Regions from separate parts of the Paenibacillus sp. ALJ109b genome, predicted to be linked through region 1. Evidence: a T-box and tRNA genes for the amino acid it is inferred to sense, from the RefSeq annotation. Region 1 holds a T-box; the other regions hold tRNA genes.
The links. A T-box is a leader RNA that pairs with one kind of tRNA and senses whether it is charged. The one in region 1 lies ahead of leuS (leucine--tRNA ligase), so its partner is inferred to be a tRNA-Leu.

Region 1 (6,163 bases):
ACGTTGGGTATTGATGGATATGGGTGATGTGGTTGTTCATATCTTCCACCGCGACGAGCGTGAGTATTACAACATTGAACGACTGTGGTCTGATGCCAAAGTGGTGGAAACGGTATGAGTTTGATCGCAGGAACAGTCGTCAACTTGCCGGTTTCACGTGAAGTGTCTCCGTTTGGCTACTTTTTGACGACAGGATCGGAAGATGTACTGCTTCACTATACGGAGCTCACACGGGACGTGAAAATTGGAGAAACGCTGGAGGTCTTTCTGTTCTTTGATACGGAAGATCGCCTGGCGGCAACCATGAAAAAACCATATCTCACTCTTGGCGAAATGGCACGTCTGGTTGTGGCTGATATTCACCCACGCCTCGGCTGTTTCCTCGAGATGGGGCTTGGGCGGCAATTGCTGCTCCCGATTCGTGAATTGCCTGAGTTGGAAGAATTACGTCCTCATGTAGGCGATGAAGTTTTTGTCCTTATGGAGCATGACAAGCAAGGACGTTTGCGGGCGAAATTGGCTGGGGAACGTGAGCTTGCACCATTGTCCTTCCATGCACCAACCTCCTGGGTCAACGAATGGGTTGAAGCAACGGTGTACAAGCCACTTCAGATGGGTACTTTTGTACTTGTTGACGGTGGTGTGCTGGGCTTTGGCGCTATTGGCATGATTCATTCCTCGGAACGAAATCGTATGCTGCGTCTGGGTGAAAAGGTGAAATGCCGGGTAACCATGGTACGTGAAGATGGACGTGTCAATCTGGCGATGTCTCCTCTCAAAGAGGTTGGTCGCAATGAAGATGCAGACAAACTGCTTGCTTTCATGAAAGAGCGCCCTACGGGCGGCATGCCGTATTCGGATGCAACCCCGCCGGACATCATCAAGCAGCGCTTTGGTATCAGTAAATCCGCTTTCAAGCGGGCCTTGGGCAAACTGATGAAGGACGGTCTGGTAACTCAAAAGGAAAACTGGACCTATCTGACAGAGTCTGTACCTCAGGATCAGAACGAGGAAAAGTAGACAAACGGGTATCATGGATCAAGTATGCGCTTGAATCCACAAGTAAAGGCAGGGCAAGGCTGGGTGAACTCCGGACGCCCCTGCTTTTTCTTTTGTTCAAAAGAGATTCAAAAATGAAATTGAAAGTGCGGTGCCTGACATGTCTTACCGGAAATTTGCCTATGTGTACGATGAATTAATGGAGGATATGCCTTATCCGGACTGGATAAGGTTTGCGAGAACGGCTTGGGAACGGCATGGCATGCCGAAAAGTGTGGCTGAACTGGGCTGTGGAACCGGCTCAATTACGATCCCACTGGTGAACTCCGGCTTTGAAGTTACAGGTATTGACCTGTCGGCGGACATGTTGTCTGTTGCGCGCAGTAAAATGGAGGCCACACCTCAAGGCCACCGCTTATATCGGGAAGGCAGTGTCCGCTGGGTGCAGCAGGATATGCGGGACTGGAGAGTTCCGGAGCCTGTGGACTCGGTGATATCGTTCTGTGATTGCGTGAATTATCTGCTTGAAAAAGAGGATGTCGTTCGTACCTTTCAGCGTACTTACGAGATGCTAAAGCCGGAGGGCACATTCCTGTTCGATGTACATCATCCGAATACCCTTATTCGATACGAAGAGGAGCAACCATTTGTGTTGGACGAACGCTCCGTATCGTATATTTGGACCTGTGATATGGATCATGATCGGTGTGAGATTGAGCATCATCTAAGTATCTTTTCGCGTGTGGCTGAGAGCGGCAAGGATATGTACCAACGGTTTGAAGAGGTTCATGTTCAGCGTGCGTATGATCCGGACTGGATGAAGCTTGAGCTCACGAAGGCAGGCTTCAGAGATGTACGTGTATATGCTGATTTTGAGTGGAAAGAGGCGGGAGAAGGCGCACAGCGTCTATTCTATGTAGCCGTGAAATAGGAGTATGATATAGAACTGTCCTTATGATGTATAAGGGCAGTTCTTTGTGTAAGAATGTTTTTTATATGTAATAAAAGTTATTGCCAGTGGGGTTAAAGGAAGCCATAATAGTTGAATGGAAAACGTTTTCTAATTAGTTAGAATCCTGAAAATTAAAATTCCGGGTGGGGTGCAGAATGGAAAGTACATACAAAACAAGGCTGACATCCGAACAATTAGACAGAATTGTGCAGCAGCACTTTAACACAGGTATCCAAGAATACAAAGAGATGATTGATGGGTGGGCAAACCACGCTTACTTTATCACCAAGAAAGACGGACAGAAGGTTGTACTCAAAATAGCTCCTTCTAATGGCGTTAAGCTGATGCGCTGTGAACAGCAAGTTATGGTTGCTGAGGTTGAGGCACTACGACTTGTGGCAGAACTTCAGGATGTACCCGTTCCACGGGTATTGGCCTATGATCCATCGCTTACCCTGGTTCCGGCAGAATATTTTATTATGGAGTACATGCCGGGAACGCCGTATAACAAAGTTAAAGATCAGTACAGTGCAGAAGAGCAGGAATCCATAGAGCAGCAGCTGGGTGCCTACAATCGTCGAATCAATGAAATTAAAGGAGAGAAGTTTGGTTACTTTTCCTCAAAGAAACCGCATTATACGACGTGGAAAGAAGCTTTCCTGTGCCTAATGGATGATATGCTTACAGATAGCAAAGCAGCGGGTGTGGATTTTGCGATTCGTTATGAGGAACTGGAGCGTTTGATTCAAGAAAAATCGGATGTGCTGGATGATGTCAAAGAGCCTGTGCTTGTACATTGGGATTTGTGGGATGGGAATGTATTTGTGGAGGCGGGGAAAATCACGGCCATTATCGATTTTGAACGTTCCCTTTGGGCAGATCCTCTGATGGAGCATTACTTCAGTCATTTTAATAATACACCGGGATTCCTCAAAGGATATGGTAGAACAGTTACAACAGACAGTGAACGAAAAAGAAGAAGTTTATATGATCTGTACTTTGATCTGGCGCTGAGAATCGAGTGTCCATATCGTCAATACGATAACAAGGAACACATTCAGTGGGCGATTGATAACCTAGAAGAAGGAATCAAGCGATTCCAGTCGTCTTAATGTGTATACTGATGCATAGCATTGCTTATACTCAACAGACAGTGTAATATTGACTTTAATGCTGCTTTTTTATATAATGTTTCCGATCATATCGTATACATATTTCGATGATAAGGATCAGTAGTGAGTCCTGTACATGACAGAGAGCCGGCGGTTGGTGCAAGTCGGTTGACAGTATTTCACGAACTCGCCTTGGAGAAATGCGGTGATTACACCATCTTGCAACCGACTGATTAACACTCAGGTTCAGGAATGGAAATCCGCATCGGTTAACCGCCGTTACAGGTCCAAAGGGAGTGGATGACGAAGCACGATCGTCCGCTAACTAGGGTGGTACCACGGGAATTCAACCTCTCGTCCCTAGCGCTGCAAACGCTACGGGATGCTGAGGTTTTTTTGTTGCAATAAATGCGAATAACCAGAGGAGGAACAATAGATGAGTGAGAATCAACAGCCGAAACACGGCTATAAGCCACAAGACATGGAGAAAAGTTGGCAGCAATACTGGGATGATAACAAAACGTTCAAAACGGGTGAAGACCCGGCTAAACCGAAGTTTTATGCCCTGGATATGTTTCCGTATCCATCTGGCTCAGGCCTGCACGTAGGTCACCCTGAAGGATATACGGCAACGGATATCGTATCCCGTTTCAAACGTATGCGCGGTTTCAATGTATTGCATCCAATGGGTTGGGACGCTTTCGGCCTGCCTGCTGAGCAGCATGCATTGGATACTGGTGAGCATCCACGGGATATTACATTCCGCAATATTGACAATTTCCGTCGCCAGATCAAATCACTGGGTTTCTCATATGACTGGGATCGGGAGATCAGCACAACAGACCCTGACTATTACAAATGGACGCAATGGATCTTCATCCAGTTGTACAATAAAGGCCTGGCTTATGTAGATGAAGTGCCTGTGAACTGGTGCGAAGCTTTGGGAACGGTACTGGCGAACGAAGAAGTTATCGACGGTAAGAGTGAGCGCGGTGGACATCCGGTCGTTCGTAAACCGATGCGCCAATGGGTATTGAGAATTACGGAATATGCAGAGCGTTTGCTGGAAGACCTGGAAGAGCTGGACTGGTCGGAAAGTATCAAGGATATGCAGCGCAACTGGATTGGCAAATCAACCGGGGCAGAAGTTACTTTTGCCATTGAGGGTTATGAAGAAGTTATTAAAGTGTTTACGACACGTGCAGATACTTTGTTTGGTGCAAGTTATGCTGTATTGGCACCTGAGCATGAGCTGGTTGAAGTCATTACAACAGCTGAACAGCGTGAAGCAATCAAGGCATATCAGGAACAGGCTGCTCGCAAGAGTGATCTGGAACGTACTGATTTGGCTAAAGACAAAACGGGTGTGTTCACAGGAACTTATGCAATCAATCCGGTAAACGGAGCGAAGGTGCCAATCTGGATTGCCGATTATGTTCTGGCTGGATACGGCACAGGGGCGATCATGGCCGTTCCGGGACATGACGCTCGTGACTGGGAGTTTGCAAAACAGTTTGGTCTGGACATCATCGAGGTTGTACAGGGTGGCGACGTGACACAAGAAGCGTATTCCGGAGACGGACCGCATGTGAACTCCGATTTCCTGAACGGATTGAACAACGAAGAAGCGATTGCGAAAATGATCGCCTGGTTGGAAGAGAACGGTAAGGGACAAGGCAAGGTAACCTATCGTCTGCGCGATTGGCTGTTCAGCCGTCAGCGTTACTGGGGTGAACCAATCCCGATTCTGCATCTGGAAGACGGAACGATGAAGACGGTGCCGGAAGATCAATTGCCTTTGCTGCTGCCGGATATTGACCAGATCAAACCTTCGGGCACTGGCGAATCACCGCTGGCGAATGTTACGGAATGGGTTAACACCGTAGATCCGGAAACGGGAATGAAAGCACGTCGCGAGACGAACACAATGCCACAATGGGCCGGTAGCTGCTGGTATTACCTGCGCTTTATCGATCCGCACAATGACAAGGAACTGATCTCTCAAGAGAAACAGCAGCAGTGGCTGCCGGTTGATCTGTATATCGGGGGAGCAGAGCACGCGGTGCTTCACTTGCTGTACGCTCGTTTCTGGCATAAAGTGCTGTATGATCTGGGTGTGGTGCATACCAAAGAGCCGTTCCACAAACTGGTCAACCAAGGTATGATCCTGGGAACCAACAATGAGAAGATGAGTAAATCCCGTGGTAATGTTATTAACCCGGATGAGATCGTCAATGAATTCGGTGCAGATACATTGCGTCTGTATGAAATGTTTATGGGGCCTCTGGAGGCGACAAAACCGTGGAACGCTAACGGGGTTGAGGGCATGCACCGCTTCCTGTCCCGTGTATGGCGTCTGTTCATCAATGAAGATACAGGTGCAATCCATGACAAGATTACAGCCGATGGTGGAACCGATGAGTTCAAGCGGACTGCACACAAGACAATCAAAAAGGTTACAGAGGATCTGGAACATTTGCGTTTCAACACAGCGATCAGCCAGTTGATGATCTTCATCAACGATGCATACAAAGCAGATACGCTGCCGCGTGAAGCCATGGAGAACTTTGTACAGTTGTTGTCACCGCTGGCACCGCATATGGCAGAGGAGCTGTGGAGCCGTCTCGGTCATGAAGGTGGAATCTCTTATGTAGCTTGGCCTGAGTATGATGAGTCCATGACGGTAGATGCTGAAGTGGAGATTGTTGTTCAAGTGAATGGCAAAATTGTAACCCGTGCTACGATCGCGAAGGATCTGGACGCACAGGGCATGCAGGACTTTACAATGGAACTGGCACCTGTGAAACAGGCACTGGAAGGCAAGACCATTCGCAAGGTCATTGCCGTTCCAGGCAAACTGGTTAATATTGTTGCCGGTTAATCTCGCCGGCTTTGAATAGTTCATCCAGCTTCAACAAATCTTCATCATATTTGTCATGAGTCGTCTGGATTAGGCTGTCAAAAACACCATTCAGACTGACCTTTAGCAGGGCAAGTGCCTGTGCGGTGATGCCGCCAGGTACAGCCACGCGAGCCTGAAGTTCTTGCGGGGTGTATCCTCCTTCGGTGAGCAGCTTGCCTGTTCCCAGGAGCATCTCGC
Region 2 (6,163 bases), on a different contig from region 1:
CCCTGTTGCAAAGCCGGCTCCTACTACCGTTCCAATGTATGTAAATGCGATCTGCAGCACCCGAAATGCCTGTTTCATGCGTTTCCCCTCTCAGGCCCCTGAATAGTTTGGACATGTGGGTGCCATGGTACAAGGTATGCTTGACCCGTCAAAGTCATGACAATTGAAGTTTGGCAAAGGGTCATTTAACATGCTCTGAACAAGAGCAAAGGCAATTTCGCTTGAACTGAGAGCCTGATCTATGATACTTTTACGTCATAGGATAGGCTTGGGAGGTCAAATTATGGAAGTATTGAAACAACGAATTTTACAAGAAGGCGTAGTCATGTCAGATCAGGTGCTGAAGCTGGATGGTCTGCTGAATCACCAGATTGACCCTGCATTGACGATGGAAATGGGACGGGAATTTGCCGCTCGTTTTCGTGAAAGTGGGGTAACTCGGGTCATTACAGTGGAGTCTTCCGGGATTCCGGTCGCTTTTGCTGCCGCACATGAACTGGGTGTTCCGCTGGTATTTGCCCGTCGCAAAAAAACACTTTTGGCTGACCCCGATGCCTACTGTGAAAGAGTACCTTCTTTTACCAAAGGGATTGTAACGGATATTATGGTGTCCCGTGAATATATTCATGAGAATGACCGCATTTTGTTTATTGACGATATCATTGCGAATGGCGATGCCGCTCGTGGTGTCATTAAAATTATCGAACGTTCGGGTGCAGAACTGGTTGGATTCGGTGTTGTGGTCGAAAAATGTTTTCAGGCCGGAGCGCGCACCATTCGTGAGCAGGGCATCCCGGTTGAAGCGTTGGTGCGCATTCGTTCATTGAACGATGGTACCGTGCAATTTGACGATAACGAATTGTGACTTTTTAAAGGAAAAAGTGCCTATTTTTATAACAATGCCTTTGCATGACCGCTGATTTCATTTATAATGGGGTTATGTTAGGGAGAGGAGGCAACACCATGGGTAACCAACCGGCAACAGAACAATTTTTTATTGATAAGCTGGCGGAATCGAAAGTACATTTTGAGCGTGCCCTGGATTGTAAACATACGGAATTCGATGACCTTTATCCCTATATGATTGAACATCCTCAATTTTTCTGGTACAAACGCTACGTTGCCTGGTCAGAATTGCTGACGATTGTAGGCTTGTGCGAAGAGTTGTCCTTCTCTTGGAAAGAACAATTTACACCGCATCAAGTGGAGTACCTTGAAGAACGTGTGATGTCCGCCAAAGTGCTTGATTTTTGGTTTGAGAAGAACGACAGCAAAGAGCACGCGCAGCGGTAACTTTCAGTCGGGACATATTTTCGAATGACATGACAGTCCAATACAGTCACGTGAGACCTAAATGACTTTTCATTTAGGTCTCTTTTTGTAAATAATTTTTTTTGGGAAAGTAGGCGCCATGAATATGATCAGTGATGCAGAATTGGATGCACTGCGTTTATCGGGTGAGAAAGTAAGGGTAGTACGGGACGAGATTCAGTCTAATGATGTGACAGGCATTGTAGTGGCTTGGGACGGGGAGCAGGTGCTCATTCGCCGTCAGAATCGTCGTGTGGTTAAGCTTGATCGGAATTATCAGTATCAGTTGTTCAGCGAACCACGTAAGAGCCCGCTCGAAGAATAGGACAGGCGTTTTTAGGTTCATTTACCATGGATGTTTTGGCATAATTACACCTCTCGGGAGAAAAGATAGGTACAGTGAGAGCTTGTAACATATCAGCCGAGAGGATGTGCGGTAACCATGACATTGATGAATGATAAGGTCCATGCCTATAAAGATCAGATTGGTGAATTAAGCGACGTGCTGCCAGCTGTGGTGAAGTCTTATCATGAGTTCACTGGAGAGTGCTTTCAGGCAGGGGCGATTGATGCCAAGACCAAACAGCTGATTGCGCTGGGCATTGGACTGTTTGCAAACAATGAGGTATGTACGTTTTACCACGTGGAAGAAGCGCGTGCCAAAGGAGCGACCGATCAGGAGATTATGGAGACGGTTGCTGTGGCTGGAGCTGTTGGCGGAGGCCATGCGTTGTCTCAGGGTGCAATGAGAGTACAGAAGGCTTTACATTAAAAGCTTTGGTTAAGACTGATTATGACCTTGCGTATCTCTAGAATCAATATCAATGTAGACAAAGATAGACGAAGAAAAGGCTCCGGTTATAACCGAAGCCTTTTCTTGTTTAACTTATATTTTGCCCAGCATTTTGTTATACATAAACTGTCCTGTTACCCGGCGTGCTGTTACGTAACGATCATTGAAGTAAGGATTAGATAATTGTGTGATGCTAACGCCCTTGCTGCTTGAAGCATGAGCGAACTGTCCGCCCCCGATATATACACCTGTATGTGAAATACCATTACCCATCGTATTAAAGAATACCAGGTCACCCGTACGCAGATTAGCTTTGGATACAGGAGTTCCGGCCTTAGCTTGTTGCTGGGAAGTACGTGGTAATTCAATGCTATATTTGTTGAAAATATATCTCATAAATCCAGAGCAATCAAATCCGGCCATTGTTGTGCCGCCCCATTTATAAGGTATGCCAGTCATGTTGTTAACGACGGTGTTAATACTGCTTGCCTCTGTGCTTGCTGCACCGGATGTAAATAGTACTGCTGCTCCAAAAATGGAGATGATAAGCTTTTTCAAAATTTTTGTTCTCCCTTCGATGCCTACGGAGTTAGCTAAGGGTTCGGTAGAAGGTTCCCTATATTTCCTATGTATAAGAATAATTCACCCAAAATGGTTCCCCCGTTTTCAAACATGAAACTCGGCAAATGAATAATTAAGTTTTTGTAACCTTTTGAAACTATATTGCATAAATGCGAAAATGTCAAACCGTTCTTGAACACTTCTTATCATCTCAATGTTAACGGAATTATCGCTATTTATGTAGAAATAACTCGAATGTTGGGTTCTAACAGATGACAAAAAAGTAACTACTGTTTCAAATGCAGGATTCCAGCTTCCTAAAACTTGAAAGAAGAGGTGGGTATGTATTACAGTGCATGTTGATAGTATTGGTTTTGCATGAAATGATGGAGGAATATAGCTTTACACATTAGAAGGGGAATTATTTTTTTGTTGACACTAATTACCTGCACATGATATATTATTTCTTGTCGCCGCGATATAATTTCTCGGAGATACAATATACGCGGTCGTGGCGGAATTGGCAGACGCGCACGGTTCAGGTCCGTGTGGGCTAACCCCCGTGGAGGTTCGAGTCCTCTCGACCGCATCATATGTAATACGAAGAAAGGTTCCTAGAATGGCATTACTGCCACTCTAGGAACCTTTTTTCTTTGTTTACGAATTAGAGTGATTGCTCATCCTGGTTGTCTTCAACCCATTCCCTTAATTTGAGCAAAGATGAAGTTTTTATTTGTTTATTTATCCATTAATGGAAATATGTTTGTTCTGCGACGGTTTGCCCCTATATTTCAGGCTAATTGTACGTAAAATACCGAATTGTACCTATCCTGGAAATCCACCATACACTATTCTCTTCTCGTATGGAAGCGCTATCAACAGGAATTTGATTGACCAAATTCAGAGGGGGTAGGGATAATTTGAAACGAATCGGAAAAAGGATGGCAATGTGTTTCATGGTGTTCATGATTGCGGCAGTGCAGTTCGGAATTATGGGAACGACAGGTAATGTGGCACAAGCAGCAGATAAGAGCCTGGCCCAAAAGCCGTATATGGGTTGGAGCAGTTACAGCATGCAGGTATATGACGGGGCGGGTAACTGGACATCTGCTGAGAGTATTAAGAAGCAATCGGATGCGATGCGTGAGAAGCTGCAAGCCCATGGATATGAATACATTAATATTGATGCTGGCTGGAACGGTGACGAAGATGAATACGGCCGTCCTATTCCGAGTACTGTTCTTTATCCAAATGGATTTCAGGAGGTCATCGATTATGTCCATAATAACGGACAGAAGATCGGAATCTATCTGATTCCTGGATTATCAATCACAGCCTATGATAAAAACCTTGAGGTTTATGGGACGGGCGGGGCATGTCGTATGCAAGATATTGCAGTAAAACCGCTCGTTGTTATGGATGCTTGGGATTCGTACACGTACAAAATTGATTTTTCGAACCCTTGCTCACAGAAGTACATTGACTCCATCGCGGATCTTCTTGGCGAGTGGGGTATCAACTTTGTCAAATTCGATAGTGTGACGCCAGGATCGGGAATTAATAACCTGAGCCGGGATGCACGCGGTGATGTGGAGGCATGGTCCAAAGCCCTGGACAGGAATAACATCTGGTTTGAGCTTTCCTGGGCGCTTGATCACAATTACGTGGACTTCTGGAAAAAGTATGCAAACGGCTGGAGGATCGACTGGGATGTTGAAGCCTACGATAGCAGTAAGGGCTTAACGGAGTGGTCGAGTATTTCACGCTTATTTCCCATAGCGGCCCTCTGGTGGCGGGATGCAGGTCCCGGAGGCTGGAACGACTTCGATTCACTGAATGTCGGGAATGGCTCGATGGATGGTCTGACCAAGGTTGAGCGGCAAACCGCCACGACCTTCTGGTCTATCTCTTCAGCACCGCTTTATACAGGTAATGATTTAACAAGGCTGGACAGCTATGGATTGGAATTGCTTACTAATGACGAAGTCATTGCCGTCAATCAGGCCGGACGTCCAGGCCATCCGGTTTCCATGGAGACCCAGCAGCAGGTTTGGTACGCTAATAACGGAGATGGTACTTACAGTGTAGCCTTGTTCAATTTGGGCGACCAGAGTGCGGAGGTTAAAGTCAAATGGAGCGATCTTGGCCTCAACGGTCCTGCTTCGGTCCGCGACCTGTGGAGTCGTTCCGAACTGGGAACCTTTAATAAGGAATTCAGTGGCGGCGTGCTGGAACCCCATGCTTCTCGAATGCTTAAAGTAACAGCGTTGAAAGGCACATCAGCCGTCAATGACGATGATACAGGCATGCGTTATAGCGGGGATTGGCAGCGCAACGGGGGCAAGGAGCAGACAGATGGGAGACAGGATCTGAGCATAGCGATTAAGGAATCCTCTGGTACTGGTCCAGCGAATAGCAGTCAAGAGGGTACCTTGGACGCTGAAGCTGACAATGCTGCAAATTCAATTTCCGTGGAAGATGCCGCCACTGTTACCAATGAGGTCTACATTAATGATGATGATAGCAGTATTAAATACACGGGCTCATGGAACTCCAATACCGGCAGAAGTTACGGTGATTACAATGGCGATGTGCATTTTACTGAAAAAGACGGCGATTATTTTGAGTATAGTTTCACGGGCACTCGCATTGAACTGCTGACGGAGAAGGATAAAGACCAAGGAGACATGATTGTCACCCTCGATAATGGAGCACCTGAAACTGTAAACGCCTATACCAGTGGAGAAAGGGAAGTCCAGCAGGTTTTGTACAGCAAACTTGATTTGGACAACGGCCCACATACCTTGAAGGTGGTCAAGGGCTCGGGCCAGTATATGTTGCTGGATGCGCTTAGAGTAACCATGGAAATTCCTCCTGGAGGGCAGAACAGCACCATTAGTCCGACCTCTGCAAACTTTGACAAGGAGACGGAACAACAGAAGGATGTCACCGTGAGGCTGTCCTTGAACGGCAATACGCTGACCGGCGTTGAAAATGACGGGGTGCTCCTCAGTGAAGACGACTACACGGTGGTCAATGACAAGCTGACTATCAGGAAGCAGTACCTCACGCAGCTGCCTATAGGGACAACGAGTCTAAACGTAATCTTTAGCGCGGGTGATCCGCAGTCTTTGGCAATAAGGATCAGCGATACTACGGGCATTCGATTTATAATGATCAATAACGACGATCCGGCAATCAAGTACAACGGCTCCTGGTCACGAAGCACTGGCAGAGGTTTGGGTGACTATAAGGACGATGTGCAGTATACCGAAAAAAACGATGATTCTTTTGAATACACCTTCAAGGGAACGGGGATCCAGTTATTTACGGAGGTTGACCAGTCACAGGGAGACATGGATATCTATGTTGACGACCAATTCAAGGAAACAGTCAGCGCCCATCGTAACGGTCGGTTGGCACAGCAGAACCTGTACAGCATTTCGGGGCTGCCGGATGGGCAGCACACGCTCAAGGCAGTGAAGAAATCGGGGGAAT
Region 3 (6,163 bases), on a different contig from region 1:
CAAACGGTGTAAGCGAATATTCCACTTTGGGTGGAACCTGAGGATAGATTTCCCTGTGAACAATTCCGCTGCTTTCCAATTCTCTTAACTGGAGAGTTAACATCCGTTGAGTAATATCAGGGAATAACTTTCTGATCTCATTGAATCTTAACGAGCCGGAGAATAGGTGGTATAGAATCGCACCTTTCCATTTGCCTCCGATGACGCTCAGCGTGACTTCGACGGAACAGCCATAAGGCGAGGGGCACCCATCGGCCGGGTTCTTTCTCATTATAATTGCACCTCCAGTTCGTGGTGGTTATTTATAGTATCAATTTTAGTACTACAGCACATAAATGTACATATCACTCATCTATGAGCATATCACTTCTCCCTTGGATTATAAACCCCGTGCCTCGGTATGAGTTTAAATCAACAAAGAACCCCGGTTTCGTATCACGAAACATCGAGGTTCTCAGGAATGGAAAGCTAGATTAAATTAAAGCGTCCAGAGAATAAGCTCCTGCACCCGCAAGTGCAACACCGATCAGCGATCCGAGCATAACCAGATTGTACTCGAATCCTCCGTTCAGATTCCAAAGTCCTTTACTTGCATGGACTTTTGCTATGGCAACAACCATCGGGATGATGAGCAAAATGGCAGCAAAACCAGTCCAGAGACCCGCCCCAAACAGAAATCCGCCGAACAATTCAATAAGGCCTCCACAGACAGCCATAATTCTTGCAGGCCTCAGACCAATTGCGCCGAAAAATTCGGCTGTTCCTGATATGCCTTCTCCACCAAACCAGCCAAACAACTTCTTGCATGCATGACCCATCATAATGAAACCAATAACAAGTCGAATGATAAGTAATCCGGCGTCTAACATGTGCTTCTTTCCTCTTCTCTGGTTGTATAAAATGATTGGTCTTATATATCGTATGAACGTCAGATCAGCGACGCCAGAATGGTATCACATAGCGCCATGGTTTCAATATTATCCTTGCCACTAGAATGTGGAACAGAGTTATTCTGGCAGCATTCCATAAAATGAGCCATCTCTCCTACAAATCCCCGTAAGTAGAGGTCGCGATAAGCGCCTGACATGGGAGAGCCGGAGGGAGTGAAAACAGTATCCTGCTCCTCAAGGGATTTCCAGGGAAGGTTATCCCCTGTACGAGATTGATGAACCGTAAGTGTGTTAATTTCATCTGCTAACGCAAATCCTTCGTCAAAAGTGACTAGTACACTTTCGCTCTCGCGTGACCATGCACTCATGCCAACAAAGTAGGCACTGCCCACCACACCATGATCAAATTTCAGGGAAATGCTCTGGTTAATATGTTCTCCGTCCTTAACCGTTGTGCCTGTGACCTGTATGGCTTCCCCGAACAGAAAACGCATCAGATCGACCATATGAATGGCAGCGAGCTTTATGAATTGTTCCTCATCCTTGCAGAATGGTGTGCTGTCTACAGCGAATTTCATTTGGAAAGAACGTGCTCTGCCCAATGATCCACCATCAATCAGTTCCTTGAGTTTCATGTAGACTGGAGCATATCGTTTCATAAATCCGACCATGACAACCACACCCGCCTTTTGGGCAGCTTCAGCCACAGCAGCAGCTTCGGCAGCATTCCATCCGAGGGGTTTATCCACGTATACATTTTTGCCAGCCCGGATGCATTCAAGGGCAAGTGCTGTCTGATCCTCTGGTTGCGCCACAACAACGACGCCGTCACAGTCTTCATTCTGCAGCATCAGCTGAGTATTATCATACGCTTTCCCGCTGCTCCCAAAACGGAGGAGAGCCGCCCCTGACCGTTCAATACTGCGGGTGGCGATGGCCTGAATGTCTGCTCCTGCTTCAACAGCAGATGGATATATATTCGTGGATGCATGGAATCCTGCGCCGATAAAACAAAGTTTCGCTTTTTTCATGTGAGCCTCTCCTTTAAATGCAGATCACCAATCACACTGATTAGATTTTGTAGCTTAAATGCTTCAGCATCTGTCCGGCAATGGTGTTGTTAACGCTATGAGGAACCGGCTGTGGTCCGAGGGTGAGATGTTGGCGTTGCTGTACAAGATATAGGAGGGAGGCGGCTTGCAGGGACAAGCCCAGATCCATCGTTTCGGCAGGATTGCCGCTGCCACCAGCTAAGTTCAGCATCTCGCCTTGAGTAAGCAGCATGAGTCGACGTCCGTTGGTTAATGTAAATTGTTCAATATTCGCGGTCAGTTGTTCCGTATGCTTCGCATCCTGACGGAGACTTTCCAGATCCATCTCCCAAGAAAAATGTCCGGCATTGGCGAGGATCGTTCCATCATTCATTTGATTAAAATGTTCCTTCAGAATGGCGTTAGGACGGCCAGTGACAGTAATGTACACTTGAGCAAACGCAAATGTATCCTCCAATCGTGCCACTCTGAATCCATCCAACGCCGCTTCCAGGCCAGCAATCGGATCGGTTTCAACAACGACGACCTGGCTGCCCAGATTCCGCAAATACCTGGCAATGCCTCGTCCACAGGTTCCATAACCTACGATGACGAAACGACGTGTGGGCAGAATTAGGTTTGTAGTACGCATAAAACCTTCAATAATGGTCTGTCCAACACCGTGTTCATTTTCCATAATTCGTTTGAGTGGGCTGTCATTAATAACAATGATCGGGAAAGGAATGTTCTCACCCGTCTCTTCACGCAGCAGATTGGCACCGGTCGTTGTCTCCTCCGTACCACCAATAAGAGAGTTAGTATCATACTGTTGAATGAGCGTGCGCGCCAGATCAGCTCCATTATCCATAAGGAGATGGGGTTGGTGACGAAGTACACTGTGGATATTTTGCAGATGCTCATTGCGTCTGTCCACACGTTGACCATATACCGTGATGCCTTCTTCCTGCAGAGCTGCTGCGACTACGTCTTTGGTTGTGCCCGGGCTGCCAGTCAATACAACGTTGGCTCCACCTGCCTGGAGTGTGCGGCATAACACAGCTGTTTTGGGCTCCACATGAATACATATACCGATGGTTAAGCCAGCAAAAGGCCGCTCTTTGGCAAACTGAGTTTTCAATTCGCCGAGTAGGGGCATATGCATTTCCGTCCAGTGAATGCTACGTTTTCCTTCTTCAATACGTTCATGTGTTGTGTTCTTGATCGTCATGCAAAACTCCCCTTTTCTATGCAAGGTATAGCGTGTCCAGCAGGACACATGATCTGCTTAATGTCTACGATAGGGAGTTTGATGGGGTTAAAAAAGGACATATGTCCTTTTCATTGCAGCTTAGAAAAAGGTGTTGCAAACTTATTAGAGAGCATGTATACTCTTAATTACGGTAAAACAAGCAATTGCTTGACCGGAATGCTTTTCATTCATGATGAGAAGATACATATTATGCGGTCGTGGCGGAATTGGCAGACGCGCACGGTTCAGGTCCGTGTGGGCTAACCCCCGTGGAGGTTCGAGTCCTCTCGACCGCATCGAAGAAAAAAAGCTCGCGAAATTGCTCTAAAGGCAATTCGCGAGCTTTTTTTGTTTTTTATTTATTGAATATGAATTGTTGCACACATAGGCCTGCAATCGCTCCAACAATACCAAAGAGTGCAACACTGGCCATCACCTCATATGCCTGAAAGCGAAACAAAAAGGCGATGCCGCTGCCAAATGTCGTTCCTGCGAGAAATCCGAGAGAAATTCCTATTTCTTTGGTTAATTTCATAGGTTCACCTGCTTGGGAATGTGAGTTTGGGATTTGCAAATTTTTAATACAGGAAGTAAAGTGTGATCAGGAAAATACTCACATTTTATTTCCTTTTTTCATTTTGTGGTTTTCTCCATGTAATTATGCATGATATTTCTTAAGGGAGGTTAAGGCGAAATGAATATGAACGAGCGGATTGCCGCATGGAACGAAGAAGCACAGAATTGCACTTGTGGGCATGATCATCGGTTGGTGGAAATGCAGGTCTATCTGGAGCATGGAGCTATTCAGCAGTTACCTGGTTATTTGTCCGAGCAAGGATACAAACATGTAACGGTTGTATATGATCGATTTACGGGTCCGGCAGCAGGCCATGAGGTGGTAAAGAACATCCGAGAAGCGGGCATTCATGTGGATGAGATATGCATGCCAGAGAACAAAGCAGGCGACGTGATCGCCGATGAGGGCGGGATTGTACAGGTACTGCTGGGTGTGAAAAAGGAAAGTCAGGCGATTATTGCTGCTGGTTCAGGGACCATCCATGACCTGGTGCGATTCGTTTGCTCCAAAATGAACAAGCCCTTTCTTTCAGTACCTACAGCAGCTTCGGTTGACGGATTTACCTCGGCAGGTGCTCCTCTTATTGTAAGCGGCGTCAAACAGACGTTCCAGGCGGTGCCGCCTGAAGCTATTTTTGCGGATATCGATATTTTGGAGCAGGCTCCCCAAGAGATGAATGCCGCCGGATTCGGAGATATGCTTGGTAAATATACATCACTGGCGGACTGGGTGGTTTCCGGGGATCTGGGTGGGGAACCGTTCTGCCCCGTAGCTTATCGCATGACGGAAGAAGCACTAACGACCTGTGTGGGGAATATCAAAGGTATCGCTGAAGGACGGGCCGATGGTGTGACTGTATTGATGGATGCGCTGATCGCTTCCGGCATTTCTATGCTAATCATTGATCATTCCCGTCCGGCATCTGGTGGAGAACATCATCTGTCTCATCGGTGGGAGATGGACCTGATGGAGGCAGGGCACAAGCCTGTTTTTCATGGAGCCAAGGTGGGAGTAGCCTGTGCATTGCTTACCGTAAAATACAAAGATCTTGCACAAAAATCCGAAGAGCCGATTTTCCGTATTTATAATAATCTGCCGGATGCTTCTCAGCTTATAGCTTGGCTTGAGCAAGTTGGGGGACCTACGACGACTGAACAACTGGGTGTATCCATGGAGATGGTGGAACATGCTTTCACCACAGCTCATTTGCTACGGGATCGTTATACGGGATTGAAATATATCAATGAGATTCTAAATGTCGGTTCGAAATAAGAGTGAAAAAATAATATGAACAAGTGCTATCTTATGCATTTAGTTGTACGTACAAATTAAGAGTACTGAATGTAATGTATGAGACAAGATAGTGTCGTTGTATACAATAGAGGTATTGGTGCTTGATTGGAAAGTAATATAGCCAGATAAATTTCTGAAGAACAAGGTCATACAAGGGTTTAGAATGGATCGGGTCAAACGTTATTCAAACTGAATTAGAGGATGAATTAAAGCCTATTCCCTAAAAGGAAAGGCTTTTTTATATTTCATATAAAGCGTTGGATTAAATTGTTCGTACAAATAGATCGGGGAATGGAGCTAACGATGAAGTTCTATTTCTTTAAATGATCAATGATTTAATGGAATGGTTGGTTAGCATGGATGAGGTATATATGGGCATATGGGTATAAGTGGCCGCGCCTTTCGACAATGGATTTTCCCTCGTCCAGAGAGCACGCTGTATCGGCCCAGGTTAAGGGGTGACTGGGAATGAAGGGAAAGGTGCATCCAAAGCTGTTTGGAGGGCAAGAGGGCGGCTTACCGTCCTTGAGAGACGATAAGGAGTGCAACCGACTGGAGAAATGGTAACTTAATATAACCTGTACGATGAAAATGGCATTTTAAAAAGGCTCTGTCTTTCCCATTGGGGGAGGACAGAGCCTTTTGGTTGTTCGCTAATTTAGTTATTGTGGCGATCTTTCAAGATGACATCTGCGAACAAAATAGTTTTCGGGATGCGGAAAAATTGTTCCGCTTGTTCCTGAAACGCAGCAGAAGGCAGCGTTCCCTGATGCAGCCATTTGCGGAAAGTGCCGGGGTGAACCCCGATCCAGTGGCTGACATCTGTCACCGACAAATCATGGACCATACACAAGCCTGTCAGAATACGGTTGCTAACCGGAGAACGGGTCACCGTACGCTTCATGAAGCGGGAAGGCTCGGGCTGACAAATGACAGGGCTTTTGCGTACCACTTCTTCATTAAAAAGAATGTGGCGCGGGTAGCCTAGCAATTGGCATGCCTTGTCCAAATTGGTACTGCCGGGTATCCGTCCTTCATACACCCACGCGCTGACGCTGCGTGAAGAGATGGATAGATCTTCGGCGAGCTGAGACAACTTGATATCATTGGCCATCAGCACGGC

Region 2: it encodes a tRNA-Leu, which carries the amino acid that the T-box ahead of leuS (leucine--tRNA ligase) is inferred to sense. The anticodon was not compared.
Region 3: it encodes a tRNA-Leu, which carries the amino acid that the T-box ahead of leuS (leucine--tRNA ligase) is inferred to sense. The anticodon was not compared.

The regions. Positions count from the first base shown of each region.
Region 1 covers NZ_JAAIFP010000033.1:91,738-97,900, forward strand. The annotation lists gene rsfS (ribosome silencing factor) at 1-118, shown strand, start outside; gene G3352_RS27415 (CvfB family protein) at 115-1,020, shown strand; gene G3352_RS27420 (class I SAM-dependent DNA methyltransferase) at 1,160-1,930, shown strand; gene G3352_RS27425 (aminoglycoside phosphotransferase family protein) at 2,107-3,063, shown strand; T-box leader at 3,162-3,428, shown strand; gene leuS (leucine--tRNA ligase) at 3,500-5,944, shown strand; gene comER (late competence protein ComER) at 5,925-6,163, opposite strand, start outside.
Region 2 covers NZ_JAAIFP010000025.1:179,467-185,629, reverse strand. The annotation lists gene G3352_RS22980 (YkvI family membrane protein) at 1-78, opposite strand, end outside; gene G3352_RS22975 (xanthine phosphoribosyltransferase) at 284-865, shown strand; gene G3352_RS22970 (hypothetical protein) at 964-1,293, shown strand; gene G3352_RS22965 (hypothetical protein) at 1,418-1,636, shown strand; gene G3352_RS22960 (carboxymuconolactone decarboxylase family protein) at 1,754-2,083, shown strand; gene G3352_RS22955 (C40 family peptidase) at 2,198-2,662, opposite strand; cyclic di-AMP (ydaO/yuaA leader) riboswitch at 2,668-2,799, opposite strand; tRNA gene G3352_RS22950 (tRNA-Leu) at 3,171-3,254, shown strand; gene G3352_RS22945 (X2-like carbohydrate binding domain-containing protein) at 3,586-6,163, shown strand, end outside.
Region 3 covers NZ_JAAIFP010000002.1:62,684-68,846, forward strand. The annotation lists gene G3352_RS02250 (winged helix-turn-helix transcriptional regulator) at 1-271, opposite strand, end outside; gene G3352_RS02255 (DoxX family protein) at 474-869, opposite strand; gene G3352_RS02260 (Gfo/Idh/MocA family protein) at 929-1,921, opposite strand; gene G3352_RS02265 (adenosylhomocysteinase) at 1,962-3,149, opposite strand; tRNA gene G3352_RS02270 (tRNA-Leu) at 3,383-3,466, shown strand; gene G3352_RS02275 (hypothetical protein) at 3,526-3,705, opposite strand; gene G3352_RS02280 (sn-glycerol-1-phosphate dehydrogenase) at 3,865-5,019, shown strand; gene G3352_RS02285 (helix-turn-helix domain-containing protein) at 5,699-6,163, opposite strand, start outside.